DNA from 3 places in the Acinetobacter sp. SM34 genome. Region 3 is predicted to be linked to each of the others. Evidence: predicted binding sites of a transcription regulator. Region 3 holds the regulator's gene; each other region holds the start of a gene.

Region 1 (7,690 bases), on a different contig from region 3:
AGTCACTTTGTCAGACTGCTGACGAATGTGGTGGAAGGTATGTGTTACCGATTGACCATCTTCGCTATACACTTCAACCGAGTCAGCCGCTGAACGGTTGGCAGGGTAAATGCCGAACACCGCACGCGCATCAAAACGCTTATTTTCGATGATGTCTTTCAACATGGTTTGCGCCTGATTGTACAAGTCAGTCGCCGCTTCACCCACCACTTCATCTTTAAGGATTGCAGGGAATTTGCCAGCCAGACTCCAGGAAATAAAGAACGGTGTCCAGTCAAAATATTCAACCAAAGTTTCTAGAGGATAATTGGTGAATGTTTGCGTACCAATGAAGTTTGGTTTCACAGGTGCATTGGCTGCAAAGTCAATTTTCAAGCCATTTTCAACCGATTCTGCATAAGACAGTTTGGCTGCTTTCGGCTGTTTGTTGGCAATACGTTCACGCACTTTTTCATATTCAGCACGGGTTTCTTCAACAAACTTCGGCTTCATTTCTTTAGACAATAACGTCGTTGCAACACCCACCGCACGTGATGCATCGGCAACATAAATCACTGCATCATTTGAATATTGCGGGTCAATTTTCACTGCTGTATGTGCTTTAGAAGTAGTTGCACCACCAATCATCAACGGTACATTAAAACCTTTACGCTGCATTTCTTTAGCAACAAACACCATTTCATCCAGAGACGGAGTGATTAAACCAGACAGGCCGATGATGTCTACTTTCTCATCAATCGCAGTTTGCAGAATTTTTTCTGCAGGTACCATCACGCCAAGGTCAATGATGTCATAACCGTTACAGCCCAGTACCACTCCCACAATATTCTTACCGATATCGTGTACGTCGCCCTTTACGGTCGCCATCAACACTTTACCTTTAGACTGTGCGCCTGTTTTTTCCGCTTCGATATACGGGTTTAACCAGGCTACGGCTTGTTTCATTACACGTGCAGATTTCACCACTTGCGGCAGGAACATTTTGCCCGAACCAAACAAGTCGCCAACCACGTTCATGCCGTCCATGAGCGGGCCTTCAATTACGTCCAAAGGACGTTTGGCTTTTAAGCGAGCTTCTTCGGTATCTTCGTCAATAAAGGCAGTGATACCTTTCACCAACGCATGTTCAAGACGTTTTTCTACCGGTTGATTACGCCATTCAAGATCTGCAACCTGTTTTTGTGCAGCGCCTTGACCACGGTATTGCTCAGCAACTTCTAGCAGTTTTTCAGTGGCTTCCTGACCGCTTTCACCCTGGTTTTGGTTCAGGATCACATCTTCAACCGCAGCTTTTAGCTCTGCATCGATATCATCGTAAATCGCCATTTGACCAGCATTCACGATACCCATGGTCATGCCTTGCTTAATCGCATGGTACAAGAACACCGAGTGAATCGCTTCACGCACAGGCTCATTCCCACGGAAAGAGAAAGATACGTTAGATACACCGCCAGAAATCATCGCATGCGGCAAGTTCTGCTTGATCCAGCCTGTTGCTTCAATGAAGTCCACCGCATAGTTGTTGTGTTCTTCAATCCCGGTGGCTACCGCAAATACGTTCGGGTCAAAGATGATGTCTTCAGCAGGGAATCCCACTTCATTCACCAATACATCGTATGAACGCTTACAGATTTCACGCTTACGTGCTGCTGTGTCTGCCTGACCATCTTCATCGAAGGCCATCACAATCACGGCTGCACCGTACTGACGGCATAGGCGTGCTTTATGGATAAACTCGTCATAACCTTCTTTGAGGGAAATCGAGTTGACGACCGGTTTACCTTGTACGCATTTCAGGCCTGCTTCAATGATTTCCCATTTAGATGAGTCAATCATGATTGGCACGCGTGAAATTTCAGGTTCAGACGCCACAAGATTCAGAAAATGCACCATCGCACCTTGCGAATCGAGCATGCCTTCATCCATGTTGATGTCAATCACCTGTGCGCCTGCAACCACTTGTTGTAGCGCAACATCTAAAGCTTCGGCAAAGTTTTCTTCACGGATTAAACGCAGGAATTTTTTCGAACCGGTGACGTTGGTACGTTCACCAACGTTTACAAACAGTGATTCAGCAGTAATGTTAAATGGCTCTAGACCACTTAAACGGCAAGCAGGTTTGGTTTCAGGAACTTGACGCGGCTTGATGTCTTTTACCGCATTGTAAATGGCACGGATATGATCAGGCGTTGTACCACAGCAGCCGCCGGTGATGTTGATCAGACCGCTTTCAGCGAATTCTTTAATAAATGCAGCGGTTTCTTCCGGAGTTTCATCATAACCACCGAAGGCATTTGGCAAGCCCGCGTTTGGATGGGCAGATACAAAAGTATCGGCTACATCGGAAATGGTTTTCACGTGCGGACGCATGGCATCTGCACCCAAGGCACAGTTAAAGCCGATCGACAGCAAATCGCCATGACGGACAGAGTTCCAGAAGGCTTCTGCTGTTTGACCGGTCAAGGTACGGCCAGATGCATCGGTAATGGTGCCTGAGATCATCAATGGCAATTCATAACCAATTTGATTGAACACTTCTTTGACCGCAAAGATTGCAGCTTTACAGTTCAGTGTATCGAATACAGTTTCGATCAATAGAATGTCTGCACCACCTTCAATCAGGGCATGTGCAGCTTCAATATAGTTTTCTTTTAAAGCATCAAAAGTGATGTTACGGAAAGCAGGGTCATTGACGTTTGGCGAGATCGAACAGGTACGTGATGTTGGCCCAAGCACACCGGCAACAAAACGTGGTTTTTCTGGGGTTGAATATTTGGCACAAGCTTCTTTGGCAATACGTGCAGCTTCACGGTTAATCTCGGGAACCAGATCTTCCATGTGATAGTCAGACATTGAAACACGTGTGCCGTTAAAGCTGTTGGTTTCAATAATGTCGGCACCAGCCTCAAGATAGGCTTCGTGAATACCCTGGATAATGTGCGGTTGCGTCAACACTAAAAGGTCGTTATTGCCTTTGAGGTCAGATGCCCAGTCAGCAAAACGCTCACCACGGTAGTCAGCTTCTTCGAGTTTGTGACGCTGAATCATGGTGCCCATAGCACCGTCGATAATCAGAATCCGTTGAGCGAGCAGCTCTTTTAGGGTGGCAAGCGTGGACATAAATAACCCCAATCCGATGGAATATAAAATCGGCATATATGTTAGCAGAAATCAGTTCATTTTTACTGATATTCAGTTTATTTACTGAGCGCAATGATTGGCTTGCTGAATAAATAGTCGGCTTGAATTCAAGGTAGCCCGTTGAAAGTTCTGTAATAAATCCTTCATCAAGCTGTAATGAATATGCATCATGCTGTGTTATATGTCCGTATGACAGCGTCTGGCTGTCTGATATTTTATGCCTTGTAACATTATTGGAAATGGCTGAAGTACAAGGGGAAATTGATGAGATTTGATTATAAGTATATGATTTTTATTGTGTAAGTCGACTGTTTATCTCGGGATTCTAGCGAGAAATGTGGCAAATAAAGTATGAAATATTGCTTTATATGACAGCGCTTTGTCATATAATTGTCACAATTAAATTGAAGAATATAGGGGATTTAATTATCCCCTTTGAACCGTCTGCATGAATTCTAATATTCCTCCCGTCCAAGATCAGGTGCAGTCAGCACCAACGAAATCGACGAATGTGCATGTTGCTACGCCGAAATTTTTTATGCCGGTGTTTTTCACGGTTATTATTTCTACTTTAGCGTATATCGGTTTTCAGCTTTCCACCGATTTGGCGCATGTTCCGACATTAAGTTTATATTCCGTTATTCTTTTAGCGACTGCGTTGTTAATTGCTTTAGGCTTTGAATTTGTTAATGGTTTTCATGACACGGCCAATGCGGTAGCTACGGTCATTTATACCAATGCTTTATCTGCCCCTGTTGCCGTAATGTGGGCAGGCTTCTGTAATTTCCTTGGGGTGATGGTGGCAAGTGGGGCAGTAGCCTACGGCATCATTGCTTTATTACCTGTAGAACTGATTATGAATGTCGGTTCTGGAGCAGGCTTTGCCATGGTTTTTGCCATGCTGATTGCTGCGATTCTCTGGAATTTGGGTACCTGGTTTTTGGGTATTCCGGCATCGAGCTCACATACTCTAATCGGTTCGATTTTAGGTGTGGGTATTATGAACTACCTGCTTCATTCAGGCGCTGGCGCAAGCGGCGTAGATATGGAACAGGTGATGAAAGTGGGTAAAGCACTGCTGTTTTCTCCACTGATCGGTTTTGCTTTTGCTGCTGTCCTGTTTTTACTGGTGAAAAAAATCTTCCGTAAACAGTTGGAGCTCTTTCATCCGCCTGAAGGTAACAAGCCGCCACCACCTTTAATTCGTGCGATTTTGATTTTCACTTGCACTGGTGTGAGTTTCGCGCATGGTTCAAATGACGGTCAAAAGGGCATGGGCTTGATTATGCTGATTTTGATTGGTTGTGTACCATTGGCTTATTCTTTAAATAAGAATTTAGACAATGCACATATTCAGTCTTTTGAGCAATTGTCTCAGCAAACGGCTACTGCTATTTATCCGCAGCATGAAAATATTACGGATGCTCAGGCACGTGCTGTTATTACCAAATATATTCAAACCAAAGAAGTGAACCCTGAAGTGGTTCCTGCTTTAGCGGGCTTGACAGATCATTTGGGACAACGTGTTGCCAAATATGGTGATATTCACAATATTCCAGAGGCTGAAGTTTCTGCGATCCGCAATGATATGTATCTCAGCACGACTGCATTTAAGCGTTTAGATAAAGCTGAGCAGCTTCCTGCAATGTCAAAAGATCAAAGCAAGTTAGTTAAAGAATATCGTAAAAACCTTGATTCATTCCTTCAGTACATTCCAACATGGGTGAAAGTGGCTGTTGCCTTGGCATTAGGTCTGGGTACCATGGTGGGCTGGAAACGTATTGTGGTAACTGTAGGTGAGCGTATTGGTAAAAATCATATGACTTATGGTCAAGGCATGTCAGCCGAACTTGTGGCTATGACCACTATTGCTGCAGCAGATGGTTTGGGTATGCCTGTATCGACAACCCATGTTTTGAATAGTGCAGTCGCAGGTACCATGGTAGCCAATAAATCAGGTTTGAATTTACAAATGGTGCGTACGATTTTATCGGCATGGATTTTCACTTTACCAGCGACCATTTGTTTATCTGGTGGTTTGTACTGGTTATTCTTACAGTTTGTTTAAGATATCTGCTTGAAACAAAAAACGCTGCAATTGCAGCGTTTTTTATGCTCATTCATAAAGTCCTCGCCCTGAATAAGCTTAAAGTTGTGCTTTTAGTGAAATACCAGAGAGGATGTGCGAGAGGGGGTAATTAATAAAATATTGACCTCTCCCTTGCGTACTCAGAATATATTCTGAGGATCCTCATCTCCTAGAAGGAGAGGGAAAAATCCACCCTTATTTCTTAAATTTGCCTAACACTCGCTTAATCGGCAATTTTTCGTTGGCAAAGCCATACAATGCGGCAAAAGGCAGAGCGGTGCGGGCCAAATAAGGTACACGCCACAATCCGCCATGGTTGGCGCCTTTCATCATCAGTTCCAGTGGATGATCCAGATGGGTTTCCGGATTAGCGACTGACTGTGGATGGCGCAGGTCATAAATCCATAAGGCAGCCATTAAGGCATTGGTGGTTTCAGGGCTAAACGATTCCACATCGAACAGGCTGGCACCATTGAAGGCCGCTTTCAATAACGGATTTTTGGTCACTGAATGGGTCGTGGTAGAAGGCGCAATGTTAATACTGACGCGTTGTCCATAATGACGTGCCAGTGTTGCGCGCCATTGCTGTATACGTTTTGCCAAGGCATAGTTTGGACCTTGCTCGACCACCAGACAGTCAGCAATGCCATATTCCTGACCATTGTCGGAAGGAATGAGCATATGTAGGTTCTGCTGGAAAAAGCGCTTGGCGGTAACGGTTGAAATGCCTTTACTCATAAGCCGCCGGACTTTGGAACGACATTGGAACTTGTCATAAGAGGCTTCGACTACTTCCTTCGGAATGGCATAGACATCGGTTGGCGTGCACATGAACATTAAACTGGTATCGGATTTTTGCTCACTGACATATTCCATGATGCTGTCCATGGCCATGGCAACACGGACATGCTTTTCACCATCGAGATAGGCAATAGCAGCCAGGTCAAGCTGACGTTCACTTTGGCTTAACCAATGTGCAATTTCAGGGGTTTGGGTCAGTAAATCTGCGCCTAATTTTTCTTTCAGCACTGTACTTGAGGTATCTTCTGCCAATTTTTCCGTGCAAGGCGCATAAAGTGTGGCATTGCCTTGCTGAATGGTGTTGAGAATTCTGTCCCACACCCGAGTATTGGGTAAATCTACGGCAATAATATTGGCTTTCCATCGCGCCAGCCAGGTCAGCGGGCCAGCTTCAGAGCCTGCACCAAATAACACCATGGTACGGTCTGAAAGGTCAAACCATTCCGGATGCGCCTGTGCGGTACGCAAGGCATCTGCATGACTGCATTCGATAATGCCTGCATCTTGCCAGGTCTGGATTTGATCCAGTAAAGCCTGGCCTTGTAACTTTTGCCCTTTATAAGGGACGTACCATTCTGGTGCAGCATCACTTTCACCTTTGAGCTGAATGGTATATAGCGCTGAGGTATCGACATCTTTCATGATGTCTTTGAGTAAATAGCGTTGACCATCACGATAAAAGTCAAAGCTATGATGCGCTTTATGTAAGCCTTGTTTGGCAATGGTAATAGAGTTGTTGATGGTGCGAATACCTTGTTCTACCAAGGCTTTGAAGTAGATTGGGTAGTGCTTGCGCCAATTTTTTTCAGCAAGTGCATCCATGGATGCCTTGTTGTCAACAATAGACAGAGCTTCAGCAATAATTTCTTTGCCTGTTTGGGAGGTACTGGCTTTTTTGCTGTTGGGATTGATCGGGAATTGAAGACCATTTAATGAAGTAGACATGCAAAAGATCTCTTTTTCTTGCGCATTTATATACAGATGTCTACATTATCTATGCCAAAATGAATTGCGGGTTGGCATTTAATGACAAAATTATGTAAATATTCATTTAGAAATAGAGAATGAAAAAGGAGCATGCTGCTCCTTAACATTTGAAACATCAACAGTGCGCTGTATTGGGCAAAGCCTGCAAATTTTTTTAAGCATAAATGCAGGGTTATGCCATCATCCACAATATTATTAGAAAGGCAATTGCATCAACTTATTCAAAAAGTGCGGAATAACACGAGGTTCAATAATAATCGTCATGATTACCCCATAAGCCGCGCCCCATAAATGCGCACTATGGTTGATGTTGGAGTTGCCACGTTTGCCTGACCAGATGCTATAAGCTACATAAAGCACAGCAAAAATAATGGCTGGTACAGGAATAAAAAACACAAAGATCAATTTCCACGGTTCAAACAAAATATAGGCAAACAGTACTGCAGATACTGCACCAGAAGCCCCCAAACTTGCCCAGCGATGATCATTTTTATGTTTTAAGTAACTTGGAATAATCGCTGCAATCAACCCGCCCAAATAAAACAGCACAAAGCCTAAATCGTACATATATTGCCGATAAAAACTTTCAATCACGCTGCCAAAAAAGAACAGGGTAATCATGTTGAATAACAGGTGAGCCCCATCTGCATGCACAAAACCATGGGTAATAAA
Region 2 (7,690 bases), on a different contig from region 3:
AAGCGGGTTTGCAACACCATTGGTATTAAATGGTTGAGCTAGGCTATAACCTTCAATACCACCGAAGTATAACCATGCGCCAGCACCCAGGAAGCAGACTAGGAACACTACACCCATCAACTGAGTTGCTTTAGCAGAACGTGCACGTAAGTCACCATCTGTACGAAGCATCAACCAGGCACCACCATGCGCGCACAGCATAGATAGGCTGACCAAACCACAAACAATGGCAAACGGATTAAGCAGTGCAAAGAAGCTGCCAGTATAAGTTGAACGTACTGTTTCATCTAAAGTGAAGGGTACGCCTAAGAACATATTACCGAAGGCAACACCGAACACTAAAGCAGGAACTGCACCACCAACAGCTAAACCCCAATCCCAGGAGGTACGCCATTTTTTATTTTCAAGTTTTGAGCGGTAGTCAAAACCAACTGGACGTAAGAACAGGGCAAAGAGAACTAGGAGTAATGCCCAGTACATTCCAGAGAATGCTGTTGCATAGACCATTGGCCATGCTGCAAACAGTGCACCACCTGCAGTAATGAACCAGACCTGGTTACCGTCCCAGTGTGGAGCAATCGTATTGATTGCGGCACGACGTTCTTCATCGTTTTTGCCCACGAATGGCATGATTGCCATGGAGCCCATATCGAAGCCATCGGTGAGGGCAAAGCCAATCAGTAGTACACCAACCAGAACCCACCAGATGATTTTGAGTAATTCATATTCGATCATGATTGAGCCTCCGCAGCAGCGTGGTTTTGATCATCAGCTTTTTCAAAATGGTATTTGCCAGTATGTAAAGAACTTGGGCCTAAGCGAGCAAATTTAATCATCAAGTACATTTCGATAATCAGAAGTACTGTATAGAATGCTGCAAGCGCTAAGATTGAACCCCAAATATCACCAGTACTTAAGCTTGAAGCAGAAAGATGTGTAGGTAAAACCTCACCAATGGTCCACGGTTGACGGCCACCTTCAGCCACATACCAGCCAGTTTGTGTAGCAATCCAAGGCAGTGGAAGACCGTAAAGTGCAAATTTAAGTAACCATGGTTTGTTTTCTGCATTGCGTTTAGCTACTGCATAAGTTGCAAGGACGAATAGCAACAACATTAAGAAACCAGAAGCCACCATCGCACGGAACGAGAAGAACAGGGCAGTTACGTTAGGAACAGTATCCTTGGTTGCTGCTTTGATTTGCTCTTCAGAAGCATCTACTACATTTGGTGTATATTTTTTAAGAAGTAAGCCGTAACCCAAGTCTTTTTGATTTTCTTTGAAAGAAGCCATCAGCGCTGGTGAGCGATCGCCTGCACGAAGTTTTTCAAGTTCGCTATATGCAATCATACCGTTACGGATACGAAGCTCATGTTGAACCATCAGGTCTTTTAGGCCAGTCACTTCTTTATTAAGAGAACGAGTGGCAATAATACCCATCACATATGGAATTTTGATGGCGTAATCAGTGCGTTGTTCTTCCCGATTTGGAATACCAAACAAGGTAAATGGTGCAGGTGCTGGGTGAGTTTCCCATTCTGCTTCAATTGCAGCTAATTTGGTTTTTTGCACATCGCCAAGTTCATAACCTGATTCATCACCAAGCAGAATCACTGAAAGAGTAGAAGCTAAACCAAAGATTGCAGCGATCGCGAAAGAACGGCGTGCAAAAGGAACATCGCGTTTTTTGAGCAAGTAGAAACTGGAAATCGCTAAAACGAAAACTGCACCAGTCACATAACCTGAAGATACGGTGTGGACAAATTTAACCTGAGCCACCGGGTTGAAAATCAGTGCGCCGAAGTCAACCAGTTCCATACGCATGGTTTCAAAGTTGAATGCTGCACCGACAGGGTTTTGCATCCAGCCATTGGCAACTAAAATCCAAAGTGCCGACATATTGGAACCGAGTGCAACCAGCCAGGTCACGCCTAAATGCTGAACTTTAGAAAGTCGATCCCAGCCGAAGAAGAATAGACCAATAAAAGTCGATTCCAAGAAAAACGCCATTAATCCTTCAATAGCCAGTGGTGCACCGAAAATATCACCCACGTAGTGTGAGTAATACGCCCAGTTTGTACCAAACTGGAACTCCATGGTTAAGCCTGTAGTTACCCCTAAGGCAAAGTTAATACCAAAAAGTTTTCCCCAGAATTTGGTCATGTCTTTATAAATTTCTTTACCGGAAATCACATAAGTGGTTTCCATAATGGCAAGAATAAAAGCCAGACCAAGAGTGAGAGGTACAAATATAAAGTGATACAACGCGGTCATTGCAAATTGGAACCGCGAGAGATCGACCACGCTTTCAGAAATCATCAACGTGTCTCCTTGATTGGGGAAGGATTGCCAGCAATATGCTCGGCAACTTGATTGTCAAAATTTTGAGGAATGGTAGGGGCGTCGAACCAGATATGTTTAATCGTTAGCAAGAGGGCAACCTTAATTATTAAAATGATTGCGATCTCACGAACTAATCTTTGATTGAAATCTTTGGGTATTAAGCTCATGCACATAAGCCTATTTTTTAAAACATAATGTGTATTATTAAACAAAAAATAACTAAAAATAAATAGATTGAACAATTAAAATAAAAATATATTATTTTTAATTTTAAAAACAATAACATATATCTTTGTCGTGTTAAAAATTATACTAATTTTTTGTCATTATAAAGTTGACTAAAACACTGCGTATTTAATTTTTAATTCCAACTAAAATACTTATATACTTTTAAATCCAACTAAAACACTTGTATCTTTTTAGGAGATATAACCAATTAACTGATAATGGTTCTTGTTTAAATTTCCATTTAATATGTTCTGTGTAAATTCAACTAAACATCTTGACTTAAAATGTAGGATAGATGGGAGAAGAAGTGAAGATTCTTGCATCAAAAAAAAGACCACACGAATGTGGTCTTTTTAGTAACTGGTTTAAGTAGATGAAGAGGGCTTAGAAATTATATTCCATACCCAGGCCAATCACAGTTTTCTTATCGTCTTTTGTTAACCAGTCACGTTTCTGTTGAGCAACTACGCCATAGAAACGTGCTTGTTTATTTAGATTGTAATCGACACCTACGCCATATTGGTCGATTTGACGGTCAGATTTACTATCTACAGAAGTATTGGCAGATAGATATTCAGCCTTTAATTTCCATGGTGTAGATGGAATCGCATAAGCGGTAGTAATACCGTAAGCATCTTCTTGTAAACCTTTATAAGAGGTGATTGTGGTAACAGGAGGAGTGCCACTTGTGCTTGATGTTGTTACCGTATCGTCAGTTGGTTGAGCAGTTTGCCATAGAGCACCTAAAACCAGACCATTTACACCAGCTTTGCTTAAATCAACAGAACCAGTTACACGAACCGCATCTGAATATATACCTGTTAGGCTATAAGCGTTGTATTTGCCTGCCACACCAAAGTTACCCGCGATTGCTGCAGCCACACCATAGTCTTTGTTTTCATAGCCAAGTGAAGTTGAAATGCCATCACCAAAACCACTGCGTTTGCCTTTTTGACCTTTACTGTCATTGTCGGTCGCTGAATCTTCACCTTGCTGCGCCATAATATTGAATTGCAGGCCGCCAAGTAACTTTTTATCGGTTTCAAAACCGATTGCGTTATTTAAACGATCTTCACCATATAGCATGCTGGTCATGTCAAGGTGGTTGTGATCGTTAAAAATATCTTGGTTATTGCCCGCAGCAGTTTTGAAGTAAGAATCGTAGTTACCCGCTTTTAATGTACCGATATCGGCAAATTTAAGACCCAAGAAGCGGTTACGCATTCCCCAGTCTTTATCTTTATTACCATCGGTTGAAACTTCCCATTCAGCTAAATACACTGCCGACATCTTGTCAGTTAATTTTTCTTCGCCTTTTACTCCTAAACGTGAAGCATTAGAGTTTATTTCTGTAACGTTTTTGCCATCAAATTTACTGTTGTCAACTTGGTCTAAGGTAACATTTAATTTACCGTACAAAGTTGGCGCTGCTTGTGCTGCACTCATCCCCATAGCCGCTACAACAGCAGCGAGAAGCAATTTTTTCATTGAGATTTCTCCAAAAAACGGTTCTAAATGGCATTCGCCTTACTTAACACTTCTTTTTAGTTTGCTTAAGTACAAAAAGTTACAGAAGCTCACCAACTTGCTATGCAGTATCTGCAAACTTTATGACAGGGAGGTGAAAGCTATATGACAGTTTTATGACGATGAAAATTACTTTAATTAATATTTTTTATTATTTTTCAGTTATTTAATTTTTATTTAAAATCCATGAGATAAAGTTAGATAATCCCAGATATAAAAAATGGAGCTTATGCTCCACTTTTGACAAGTTAAAATTCTAGTGAATTTTAAAGTTCAGCTTTAATTCTTTCCGCTAATGCTTGGATTTTTTCTTGATCACCCATGTGTAAAGCATGTTTGCCCAATTCATGAACCGAACTTGGAATAAGGTGGAAATGTACATGCGGAACCGTTTGACCCGCAGATGCACCTGACAGTTGCATGAGTACAATCCCTTGAACATCAAGTGCTATTTTCATCGCTTGGGCAACTTTTTGCACAATTTGAATTGTGTAAGCAGCAGCGTCAGGCGGTAGATCTAGCAATGTTATCGCAGGTGTTTTAGGGATGACCAGCGTGTGACCTTCAGCTTGTGGCATGATGTCCATGAAAGCCAGAACCTGGTCATCTTCGTACACTTTAATTGCAGGAAGTTCATTACGAATAATTCGTGCAAAAATATTCTGATCATCGTAAAGCATGTCTAATCCTTGAAGTGATTGGGTACTGTAGTTATTTACAGTTCAATTCTTTCTGACGATCTTTGATGGCGTCAAGTCGTTGTTGCTCTTTTTCTGAAAATTTTGGTTTAGTTGTATAGCAATTGTCATTGCCAAACTTCGCCTTGGCTTCAGGGTCTTTAAAGCAAAAACCTTTAGACGCATAAATGACATCATGGTCATTTTTCAATTTTTGACATTCTTGCTCGGCCGTCGCGGCAAATGCCGTTGCCCCAAAAAAAGTTGCAAAACTAGCCAACATTGCAACAGTAAACTTAGTCATGAGGGTTTCCTCTAATGGAATATTGTGTAGAACACTTCTACACAATATTAGGTTTCTTTATTATTATTCAATGGCGAGTTATTACTCAAGTGTAATTTTACTCCAGGATTCATACATTTTCACAGCACTAGAAAAATCACTGTCTTTTTCTGCTAGATTGCTGGCCGCCTGAATCAGACTTTGAGTTAAGGCAATCACGGGTGCAGAAAGTTTGGCTTCACGAACCAGATCTAGGGCAATCCCTGTATCTTTTGCCAATAACGGCAGGGCGAAGGTCAGGGGAAATTCGCGGTTTAAAACGCGTTGTGGCAATACAGTTTCAGTCACGCCACTTTTACCACTCGATGCATTAATGCAGTCTAAAGCTTCATTGAGGTTGACGCCATGGGCTTTTAATGTCGTAAAGCCTTCTGCAGCAGAACAAAGATTTACCGCCAATAACATATTGTTTACCGCTTTAACCGCGAAACCTGCACCTGATTCACCGACATGTTTAATCAGTTGGCCAAAGGCTTGAATTGCGGGCAGGGCTTTTTTAAAAGCACTGGCTTCACCGCCAATCATTACTGTCAAGCTGCCTTTTTCAGCACCAATGGTTTGACCACTAACTGGTGCATCCAGAAAGTCTACATTAAGTGCTTTTAAATGCTGGCTCAGTTTTTTTGCTGATGCGGGTACACCACTGGTGCAATCGACCCATATAGCACCAGGTTTGATGTTGATATTTGCAATCAGGTGTTCGACTTCTTTGCTGGTTGGCAAACATGAAAAAATGACATCTGCCTGTACAGCTTGCTCAAGTTCTACAGCTTGGGTGCCAAATTCAGTTGCATGTTGCTTGGCTTTTTCGAAATTGCGGTTCCATACATACACCGTATCGAAATGTTGAGGTAAATGGGCTGCCATACGGTAACCCATTGCGCCTAAGCCGATAAATGCAACTGACTGAATCATGATGTATCCCTTATATTTTGCTCGATCTCTGTTTTAGCCAGGTGGTCATAAATGGCCAGAACTCGTTGGCACTGGACTGGCTTGACATTAAGCCCAAATGACCACCCGGGATGAGAGTAAACGTGACATCCTGGCTATTTGTCAATTCAATTAAGGGCTTAACTGCCTCTTTAGATACGATCTGGTCGCTACGACCCGCACCTACCAATAAAGAGCAGTCTATATTTTTTAATTCGATATTCTTATCTTGTAATGTAATAACGCCGTTTTTTAGCGGGTTTTGTAGCCAGACATTAAAAATCATGTCCTGATTGATGCCACCTGGGTAGTCAATCATCCGGTTCAGAAAATTGCCCATGGTGGCATGTTCATATAAGGCTTGCGGATTATCCAGGTTTGCTAAAAGCTGCTTTTGGCTCTGAATCCATCCTATAGGATCAATCATTTTAAAACCCAGTGAATTGAGTATACCGGGGCTATGAATCAGATGCTTGGGTACGGTTCCTGAGTAAATCTTGTTTTGCAAGGCTTTATTTTTGGCAATCAGTTGATTGACCTTTTGAAAAAGTTTGCCGGTACGACCCGAGGCATGACTGTCTATAGGACTGCCCAATACAATCAGATTTTTAACGTGGTTCGGTTTTTGCAATGCGCAATACAGCATGACAAATACACCGGCCATACTCCAGCCATGCAGTGAAATTTGATCACTATGCGAGTGAGTTCGGATCTGGTCTATACAATGCGGAATCGCATCATCAATAAAAGACATAAAATTTAAAAAGCGGTCTTTATAGTTATATCGACCCCATTCCAGCAGATAGACATCAAAGCCACTATGTTGAAAATGCTTGACCAGAGAGCGGTAAGGATAAAGGTCATAAATAGCCATGCTGATTGCAAGAGGTGCAACAAAAACCAGTGGTTCTTTATATTGTTTATCGGGTGAGGCGTAATAGCGCACCCGGGTTTTCTTGTATTCGCCAATCACTTCATATGCGGTGGTTTGTGACAAAACCAGTGAGCCTGAATCAAACAAGCGGGTAGATAAGTTTTTGAGTTTGCTTTTATGTTGCGCAATTTTATTTTTAACTTGAATCATTGCTGGGCATACTGACATCTGAGTGGATTGATCGAAGTGTAGGCGATATTTATGCATTATACCTTGACCTTAAATGCCATAGGCGCTCAAAATGTTGGCAATTATTAGCAACGGCAGTCCACAGGACTGGGTAGAGAAGATGAGCCAACAAGACGACATTGAATACCAATTAGACACTTTAGCCATTCGTACAGGTCATACACGCAGTTTTGAAGGTGAACACGGCGAGCCGATCTTCCTGACTTCATCATTCGTCTATGAAAATGCCGCAGAAGCCGCAGCTAAATTTTCAGGTCAGGAACCTGGCAATATTTATTCGCGCTTTACCAATCCGACTGTTGCAATGTTTGAAAAACGTCTTGCGGCTTTGGAAGGTGCTGAACGTGCAGTGGCAACCAGTTCTGGTATGGCAGCAATCATGGCTGTGGCAATGTCATACTTGAAATTGGGCGATCATGTGATCTGTTCACGTGCTGTGTTTGGTTCTACGGTTTCCCTGTTTGAAAAATATGTGGCTAAATTTGGTGTAAGTGTCGATTTTGTCGATTTAACCGAT
Region 3 (7,690 bases):
CGGCCTGCCTTTCAGCGAGCCAGGTTTAAGGAACAAGGTCTGACTTAATACAGGCAGGTCTAGCAGAGTTTGTACAGGCGTTCTTTAGGGAAAATGACTTTAAAAGTCGAGCCTTCATTCTCTTTGGATTCAATTTCCAGATGTGCGCCGTGTTGCATCAGCACATGTTTTACAATAGCCAGACCTAAACCGGTTCCTCCAGTTTGACGGCTACGGGCGCTATCGACCCGATAGAAACGTTCGGTTAAACGTGGCAAATGTCTAGGGTCAATCCCGATGCCGGTATCTTGAACGGTAAAGATGCCGTGTTCACCATCATCATGCCAACCCATGGTGATGGTTCCGCCTTTAGGGGTGTACTTAATGGCATTGGTAATTAAGTTACTAAAGGCACTGGCCAGCTCGGTCTCGGAACCGATCAGGTCGCAATGGCTGTCAATGTCGAGATTGAGCGCATGGTGATAGTCGACATTATAGGCCTGCGCATCATCAAACAGCTGGTTCATCAGACTTGGCATTTCAATAATCTGGTTTTTCGCGATTTTTTTGTCATTTTCTAAACGCGACAATAGCAATAAATCATTCACCAGGGCGTTCATGCGCTTGGTTTGCGCCTGCATCTGGTCGAAGGCACGTTTCCAGCGCGGATTTAAATCTTCCTGATCGGTAAAGGTTTCAATATAACCGCTGAGTACCGTAAGCGGTGTACGTAATTCATGGGAAATATTGTCGACAAAATCTGTGCGCATCTGTTCCAGATTATGCATGCGGGTGACATCGTAGGCCACCAATAAGCGGCTTTCTCCACCAAAACGGGTCATTTTGACTTGCACATAATGGTCTTCAAAGGCAGAAGATTTCATTTTCAGGCCATCAGGCGCTTGATCTATATGATTGAAATATTCAATAAAACTGGGCTGACGCAGAATGGTCAAAATATTGCGACGACGGTCGAGTGGTTGAATACCAAGTAATTTTTCTGCAGCGGGATTCCACCATTCAATTTGATGCAGTTCATCAATTAAAACCACAGCTTCAGCCAGCGCTACCAGTGAAGATTGAGCCCGGTCAATCAGGCCGACCATTTCTGCCTGGACAATACGTTCCTGACGCTGCGAACGGTAGACATTAAACAGCAATGCACCCCAGATGCCATTTAAATTGGGTGGCACATCATAAGGGCGATTGGAAATCCACTCATTGACCAGATACAGCGAGCGTAATTGCAAGGCAAAAAACACCGCAAAGGCGATTAAAATAAAAATCCAGAAGTACCCAATTCCTACACCGATTAAACCTGAGATCAGCAATAAAAAGACCAGCAGACGTAAATCTTGCTTGGCAAAGGTCCATAAACTGCTGTAACGGAACTGTTTATGTTCTCGCGCAAGTTCGGGGATGGGGTAGGGTTCATACATAAAAAGTGATTTACCTGAAAATAACTAGCCTAAAGCCACATCTGCACGGGTAGAAAAACGGTAACCTGTACCACGAACGGTTTGTACATAACGATCGGCACCATATGGTTCCAGCACTTTACGCAAACGGCGGATATGTACATCAATGGTACGGTCTTCAATATATACGTTACCACCCCAAACCTGATCCAGCAATTGCGCCCGGGTATAAGCCCGTTCCGGATGGGTCATGAAGAAGGCTAGCAAACGGTATTCGGTTGGCCCCATCTCTAAAATATTTTGACCATGACTGACACGCTGACTGACCGGATCCAGTATCAGACCATTGGCATCAATGGTTTTTTCGCCGCTTAGGGCATTGGCACGACGTAACACGGCCTTAATGCGGGAAACCAGTTCACGGGTGGAAAAAGGTTTGGTCATGTAGTCATCGGCACCGGCATCCAGACCTTGCACTTTATGGTCTTCTTCAGCACGGGCCGTGAGCATGATCACCGGAATTTCAGATAAGGTTTCATCACGTTTTAAACGGCGACACAGATCTACACCGCTGACACCACCCGGTAACATCCAGTCGAGTAAAACAAGCGCAGGACGTTGATCTACAATCATCTGGTGGGCTTGTTTTGCATCTTCGGCTTGTAAACACTGAAAGCCTGCCATATCTAAAGAAGTATGAATCATCTCTCGAATGGGAAGTTCGTCATCGACGATTAATATATAGTCATTCACAACGCAATATCCTATTTGATGTTAACGGTGAACCGTTTTTTATTTATGACAGGCTTATTACAAAGATTAATTATGACAGTATCATTGCAGAAAAGGCAGTTCGGCCTATTTTCGCAAAAAATTGTGACAATTTTAATGTCATAAAATGAAGAATTTAAAATAAATCAGTTATATAAATATATTAAATTCAAGGTGTTGAATATTTTTTAACAGCTTTGTAAAAGCAGCTGCTTTTGCTCATATTTTTTCTTTTTCCGAAAAAGTCTCCAGCAGCGATAAGAAAACGATACTGCAAGAAGAGAGGACATCCTCCAGCGAGGGTTTAAAATCACTGACCACCCAGCGGATGGCGATTTGCGTGACATAGCCATTTAAACCAGTCGAAATCATCGAAATTTCACGTTCAGAGCGGTTAATGTTCGGCATCATCAGCATGACAAAAGCATGAATCATACGGTCAAACCGCAACATGGTTTCATGGATGGTGGCCTGGTTATGCAGTTCTTGCACCAGCATGGCATCAATATAAATAATCCGCGCCATAGGTGGATTGTCTTTTAAGGTGGTGAGCAGGGCCGTGAGACCCGCTTCGATCATTTTTTTTGGATCGGTCGAGGCCTGCATAATGGCCTGCATGACATTGTGCTGCAACTGGTCAATTAACTTTAAAAAAATGGTTTGAAAAAGTTCTTCACTTTTCTTAAAGGATTCATAGAAATAGCGTTCGGTTAACTTGGCTTCATTACAAATATCTTTCACAGTAACTGCAAAAAAACCATGCGTACCATAGGCTTCAATCCCGGCCTCAATCAATTTTTCACGCCGTGCCTGTTTACGTTCGGTTAAGGACATGCCTTTAAATTGACGTTCTTTGGTTTTTGCCGTTTTTTTTTGATTTTCTTCGAAACTTTTGTGCTGTTCAGTCATAAATGTGGTGTGCCAAATGAAATCGAGATTTTGCTCTATATTAACAATAATTTATCTCTATACCTATGCGTAAAACAAAGCCGCGGCTTTTGCTGTATGGATGGATAACTTACATATTATATTGACAATGGTTATTGTCAAAATTATATTGGATGGATGAACTGCACATCATCCTGACAGAAAAACAATCGAGATGTTTAGGCTGATGAGGCAGAAAACTGAATAAGGATAGGTCATGAAAAATTTTAAAAATAAAGTCGCAGCAATTACCGGTGCAGGGTCAGGTATTGGACAGCAATTGGCCGTACTTTTGGCGAAGCAAGGCTGTCATTTGTCCTTAAGTGATGTCAATGAACAGGGTTTGGCAAAAACGGTTGAACTGGTCAAAGACAGTCATGTCCGTGTGACGACAAAAAAGGTCAATGTAGCCAAGGTTGAAGAAGTTCGTGACTGGGCTGCGGAAACTGTGAAAGATCATGGTTCAGTCAACATGATTTTTAACAATGCCGGTGTGGCATTGGGTTCAACCGTGGAAGGGGCGAGTTACGAAGAACTGGAATGGATTGTGAATATTAATTTCTGGGGCGTGGTGTATGGCACCAAAGAGTTCTTGCCTTTAATCAAGCAATCGGGTGAAGGGCATATCATCAATATTTCCAGCCTGTTTGGTCTAACCGCACAGCCGACCCAGTCTGCCTATAACGCGACCAAGTTTGCGGTGCGTGGCTTTACGGAAGCCTTGCGTCAGGAACTGGATCTGGAAAACTGTGGCGTGAGTGCACTCTGCGTGCATCCGGGTGGAATTCGTACCAATATTGCCAATGCAGCGAAAATGAATGACAGTATTCGCGCCTTGGGCATGCATCCTGAAAAATCAGCTAAATCTTTTAATAAATTATTACGTTGTCCGCCTGAAGAAGCAGCACGTCAAATTATTGAGGCAGTTCAAAAAGATAAGCGCCGTTTGCTGATTGGTAACGATGCCAAGGCAATCGATTTGATGCAGCGTATTTTGCCGACCGGCTATCAGCGCGTTATGGCATTGGCGACAAAATTAGGCAATAAAGGCAAGAAATCCGCTTAAAAGCCTACCCCTTAAAACCCGCATCATGCGGGTTTTTTTATGTCTGATGATAGGGGAAATGAAGTTTCAAATATGCTTTGAAGCTATCGATTGAAGCTGTAGAGCTGAGTTTAAAAGGGCTCTTATATCTAAAAATAAGAAATAAAAAGACAAAAACCAGCTGAATTTAAATAAGCAAGTGTTGAATTATCAACACACATATCGCGTTAAAACCAACATGTTTGGTTGGGATAATGGTAATAAATTTATTTAAAACAATAATTTAAATAGTTGGCACGCTTGTTGTAATAACAGGGAGGTGTAATGATAAGAAATTAGGTAAACCTCATGACAATTTTAAAAGATTTAAAGGCAAAACAATCGCGTGCTGCTCAAGTGCGTTCTCAGCTTGATTATCCGGTGATTGATACCGTTTTTATACCAGCAACAATCCTGAATTCTTCAAAGGCACCCAAGTTGAACAAAAGCTGAAAAAGAATCAGGCCGCTTAAAACCAACCACTCAGGAAATTGAAACAACCTCATGTCTCTGGCATGGGGTAGGGGAAATTTTGTTTTTTAATCATAGATGAAGTGAATGTAACAATGAGAAAGACGAGTTTAACTGTTGCGATTGGATTTATTCTGACGACGACATCGAGTTTTAGTTTTGCCCAGGATGCCACTCTCAACAAGCAATTGGAGGGACTCAAAAAGCAGATTGAAGTTTTACAACAGCGTTTAAATGCCGTTGAAACGCAAAGCACACCAAGCACAAAAAAAGCAGTTGCTCCGGCAGCTGTAAATACAGATAACAGCGAAGTGCTGACGGTTCAAGACAGTGAAACTGGCGAAGAAGTCGTAACAGCTGAAGCGACCCCTGCAACATCCGACGATATTGAAGGCTTAAGAGCCGATATTGAAAACTATAAATATGACCAGTCGCGTCAGTACGAACGCCAAACGGTCAAGTCGACACGTGATACGACTTTATTCGGTACGGTGCAACTGCGTGCCAATGTGCAAGACAATAACACTGCACCCAATACCCCAAAATCGAGCTTCGATGTGGGTACGGCATTGCTGGGCGTGCGCGGTAATTTATTTAAAGATTATAACGAAGGCAAAAACCTCGACTATCAAGCCTCTTTTGGCTATTCAAAACGTAATGATGGCACTAACAACAGTAACTTTAACCTGCTAGATGCCTACCTACGCTATCACGTATTTTCAACCAATGGCGGTGCAGAAGTTCCCAGGTTGAACCTGACTTTGGGTCAACAACTCTTGCCATTTGGTCTAGATGTGCAATCTCCGGAAGATTTACGCCCCACCATCAGCACTGCAACTGCGCCTACCTATTTGGGACTGTTTACCCGTCAAAACGGTTTCATTGTGCGTGGCGATGCCAAGCCATTTGTGGACTATGGCGCGAACTATCGTGCGCCCTTATTTGAATATGCGCTTGGGGTGACCAATGGTAATGGCAGCAACAAAACCGATGACAATAACGGCAAAGATTATATCGGGCGTGTGGCGTTTACCTTGCCTGTGGATTATGCCAGCTGGCTTCGTGAGTTGAAATTCGGTGCTTCCTATATCAAAGGTGAATCCAAAATTTCTGGATCGGGAATTACCGACAACAAGGCAAAACGTGATCGTCTGGGTTTTGATGTGTATTACAACCATGCACCGTTTGGCGTGACTTATGAATATCTGCAAGGCAAGACCGATTACATTGATAGTACTGTACCTGCCGTAAAAGAAGCCAAAGCTGAAGGCCATACCGTCACTGCATTCTATACCTTGGGTGACCAGTTCTATAACAGTATTAAATCCAATGCCAAGTTTGATGACTTCTGGCCGAAATCGATCCAGGGTTACTACCGTTACGACACCTATAACCCCAATAAAAATCAGAAAGATTATCTCGATACAGCCAGTGGTCGTGTTGGTGAATATGACATTCACTCACTGGGTCTCAACCTGTTTTTTGCACAAACCACCAAATTCCAGTTGCAGCTCAATCATTACAGCTACGACATAGAAACAGCAACCCAAAAAGACACCAATGAATTGCAGGCGCAATTCCAATACACCTTTTAATTTTGATTGTTAAGGAACAGATTTAATGAAACTTTTTTCTAAAAAAATTGCGGCAACATTTTTAGCACTCTCCGCATTCGGTTTAAGTTTGCACATCCATGCAGCCAATCCAAAAGAAATCCGCATTTCTATGTCGGGTGCTGGTGAAGGCGGTAAGCCAAAAACAGGCGGGAGCTTTGTGGCTTCAGCACATTTACGCGGTGTACTCGAGCAAGAATTTAAAAAAGATGGCATTGCTGTGAAGTGGTTATTCTTCCCGGGTGCAGGCCCTGCAACCAATGAAGCTTTAGCCAACGGTAAAGTCGATTTTGCTTTACATGGTGACTTACCTTCATTGGTGGGGCGTTCTACTGGACTTAAAACCAAAGTACTGTTCTCCACGGGGCATTTTGGACCAGTGTATGTAGCCGTACCAGCCAGTTCTAATGCGAAGTCTTTTGCTGACCTCAAGGGTAAAAAATTCTCAATCTTTAAGGGTACAAACCAGCAAATCGTTTTTAACCGTGTCCTGGCTAAATATGGCTTTACCGAACGTGATCTACGGGTGATTTCACAAGATAGTTATTCCGCACGTACAGCACTTGCAACAGGGGATATTGATGCCGCGATTACTTCACCCTTTAGTCTGGTTTCACGTGGAGTCGCAAAAACTTTACTTGAAATTAAGGATCCAAAAGTGGCGCCATTGGCACATTTCTGGGTAACCGAAAGCTTTGAAAAGCAATATCCAGAAGTAACTCAGCGCGTGGTCACCACGTTAATTAAACAAGCGAAATGGAGTTCTGAAGAAGCCAACCGTGTCACCCAATACAAACTATGGGCACAAAGCGGGATTCCATTGGTGGATTATCAAAAAACCTGGGATGGCTGGAATTTAAAAGATCGTAACAGCCCATTATTAGATGAATTCCATCGCTCACAAGTCGACAGTGCTTTAAAAATTGCCAAAGACTCACGTTTGATTCGTCGTGATGTGGATACCAAAACCTGGTATGAGCCGAAGTATCTGAACAATGCATTAAAAGAACTGAATTTACAGAATTACTGGCATGCATTTAATGCCAATGGTCAGCCAAAATAATTCAGGAACGTGGTTATGAATCCCATTGAAACCAATGTTGTGACCACACCACTGACCGTAAAATTCATGAGTAGCTTTGTGCTACTCACGATTATTGCCGGTTTGGGCGTAGGTGTGGCACGGGTACTGATTTCACTTTATGCGGTGCACCTGAACGCATCTGAACTGCAACTCGGTTTGATCTCGGCAGCACAAAACATTGGCATTTTGTTTATGGCCTTGCCGATTGGTGTCCTGGTACAGCGCTTAGGTTCATTAAAGGTATTCAGCATCGGCAGTGTGATGGGCGCCGTGTTGTATTTCCTTACCCCCTTACAAGCCAATGCCTGGTATCTGATGATTTTAACCGCACTGGTGAGCTGCT

Evidence for each region. The regulator PhoB, encoded in region 3, activates phosphate uptake and scavenging genes when phosphate is short. The targets are predictions, from matches to a motif close to TGTCATNAANCTGTCATAA.
Region 1: LZZ98_RS00645 (inorganic phosphate transporter) is a predicted target of PhoB. The motif match lies at 3,522-3,540, and genes of this name have one in related genera.
Region 2: LZZ98_RS01825 (porin) is a predicted target of PhoB. The motif match lies at 4,201-4,219, and genes of this name have one in related genera.

Annotation. Positions count from the first base shown of each region.
Region 1 covers NZ_JAKLTP010000001.1:132,116-139,805, forward strand. The annotation lists gene metH (methionine synthase) at 1-3,120, opposite strand, end outside; gene LZZ98_RS00645 (inorganic phosphate transporter) at 3,590-5,209, shown strand; gene LZZ98_RS00650 (hypothetical protein) at 5,426-6,976, opposite strand; gene LZZ98_RS00655 (rhomboid family intramembrane serine protease) at 7,214-7,690, opposite strand, start outside.
Region 2 covers NZ_JAKLTP010000002.1:16,696-24,385, reverse strand. The annotation lists gene cydB (cytochrome d ubiquinol oxidase subunit II) at 1-735, opposite strand, end outside; gene LZZ98_RS01835 (cytochrome ubiquinol oxidase subunit I) at 732-2,318, opposite strand; gene cydP (cytochrome oxidase putative small subunit CydP) at 2,318-2,509, opposite strand; gene LZZ98_RS01825 (porin) at 2,955-4,058, opposite strand; gene LZZ98_RS01820 (HIT family protein) at 4,364-4,777, opposite strand; gene LZZ98_RS01815 (YARHG domain-containing protein) at 4,809-5,078, opposite strand; gene LZZ98_RS01810 (NAD(P)-dependent oxidoreductase) at 5,160-6,032, opposite strand; gene LZZ98_RS01805 (alpha/beta fold hydrolase) at 6,043-7,134, opposite strand; gene LZZ98_RS01800 (O-succinylhomoserine sulfhydrylase) at 7,274-7,690, shown strand, end outside.
Region 3 covers NZ_JAKLTP010000009.1:84,151-91,840, forward strand. The annotation lists gene LZZ98_RS09265 (glutathione S-transferase) at 1-48, shown strand, start outside; gene phoR (phosphate regulon sensor histidine kinase PhoR) at 60-1,418, opposite strand; gene phoB (phosphate regulon transcriptional regulator PhoB) at 1,443-2,150, opposite strand; gene LZZ98_RS09280 (TetR/AcrR family transcriptional regulator) at 2,388-3,077, opposite strand; gene LZZ98_RS09285 (SDR family NAD(P)-dependent oxidoreductase) at 3,313-4,161, shown strand; gene LZZ98_RS09290 (hypothetical protein) at 4,489-4,632, shown strand; gene LZZ98_RS09295 (OprO/OprP family phosphate-selective porin) at 4,746-6,245, shown strand; gene LZZ98_RS09300 (ABC transporter substrate-binding protein) at 6,271-7,326, shown strand; gene LZZ98_RS09305 (MFS transporter) at 7,342-7,690, shown strand, end outside.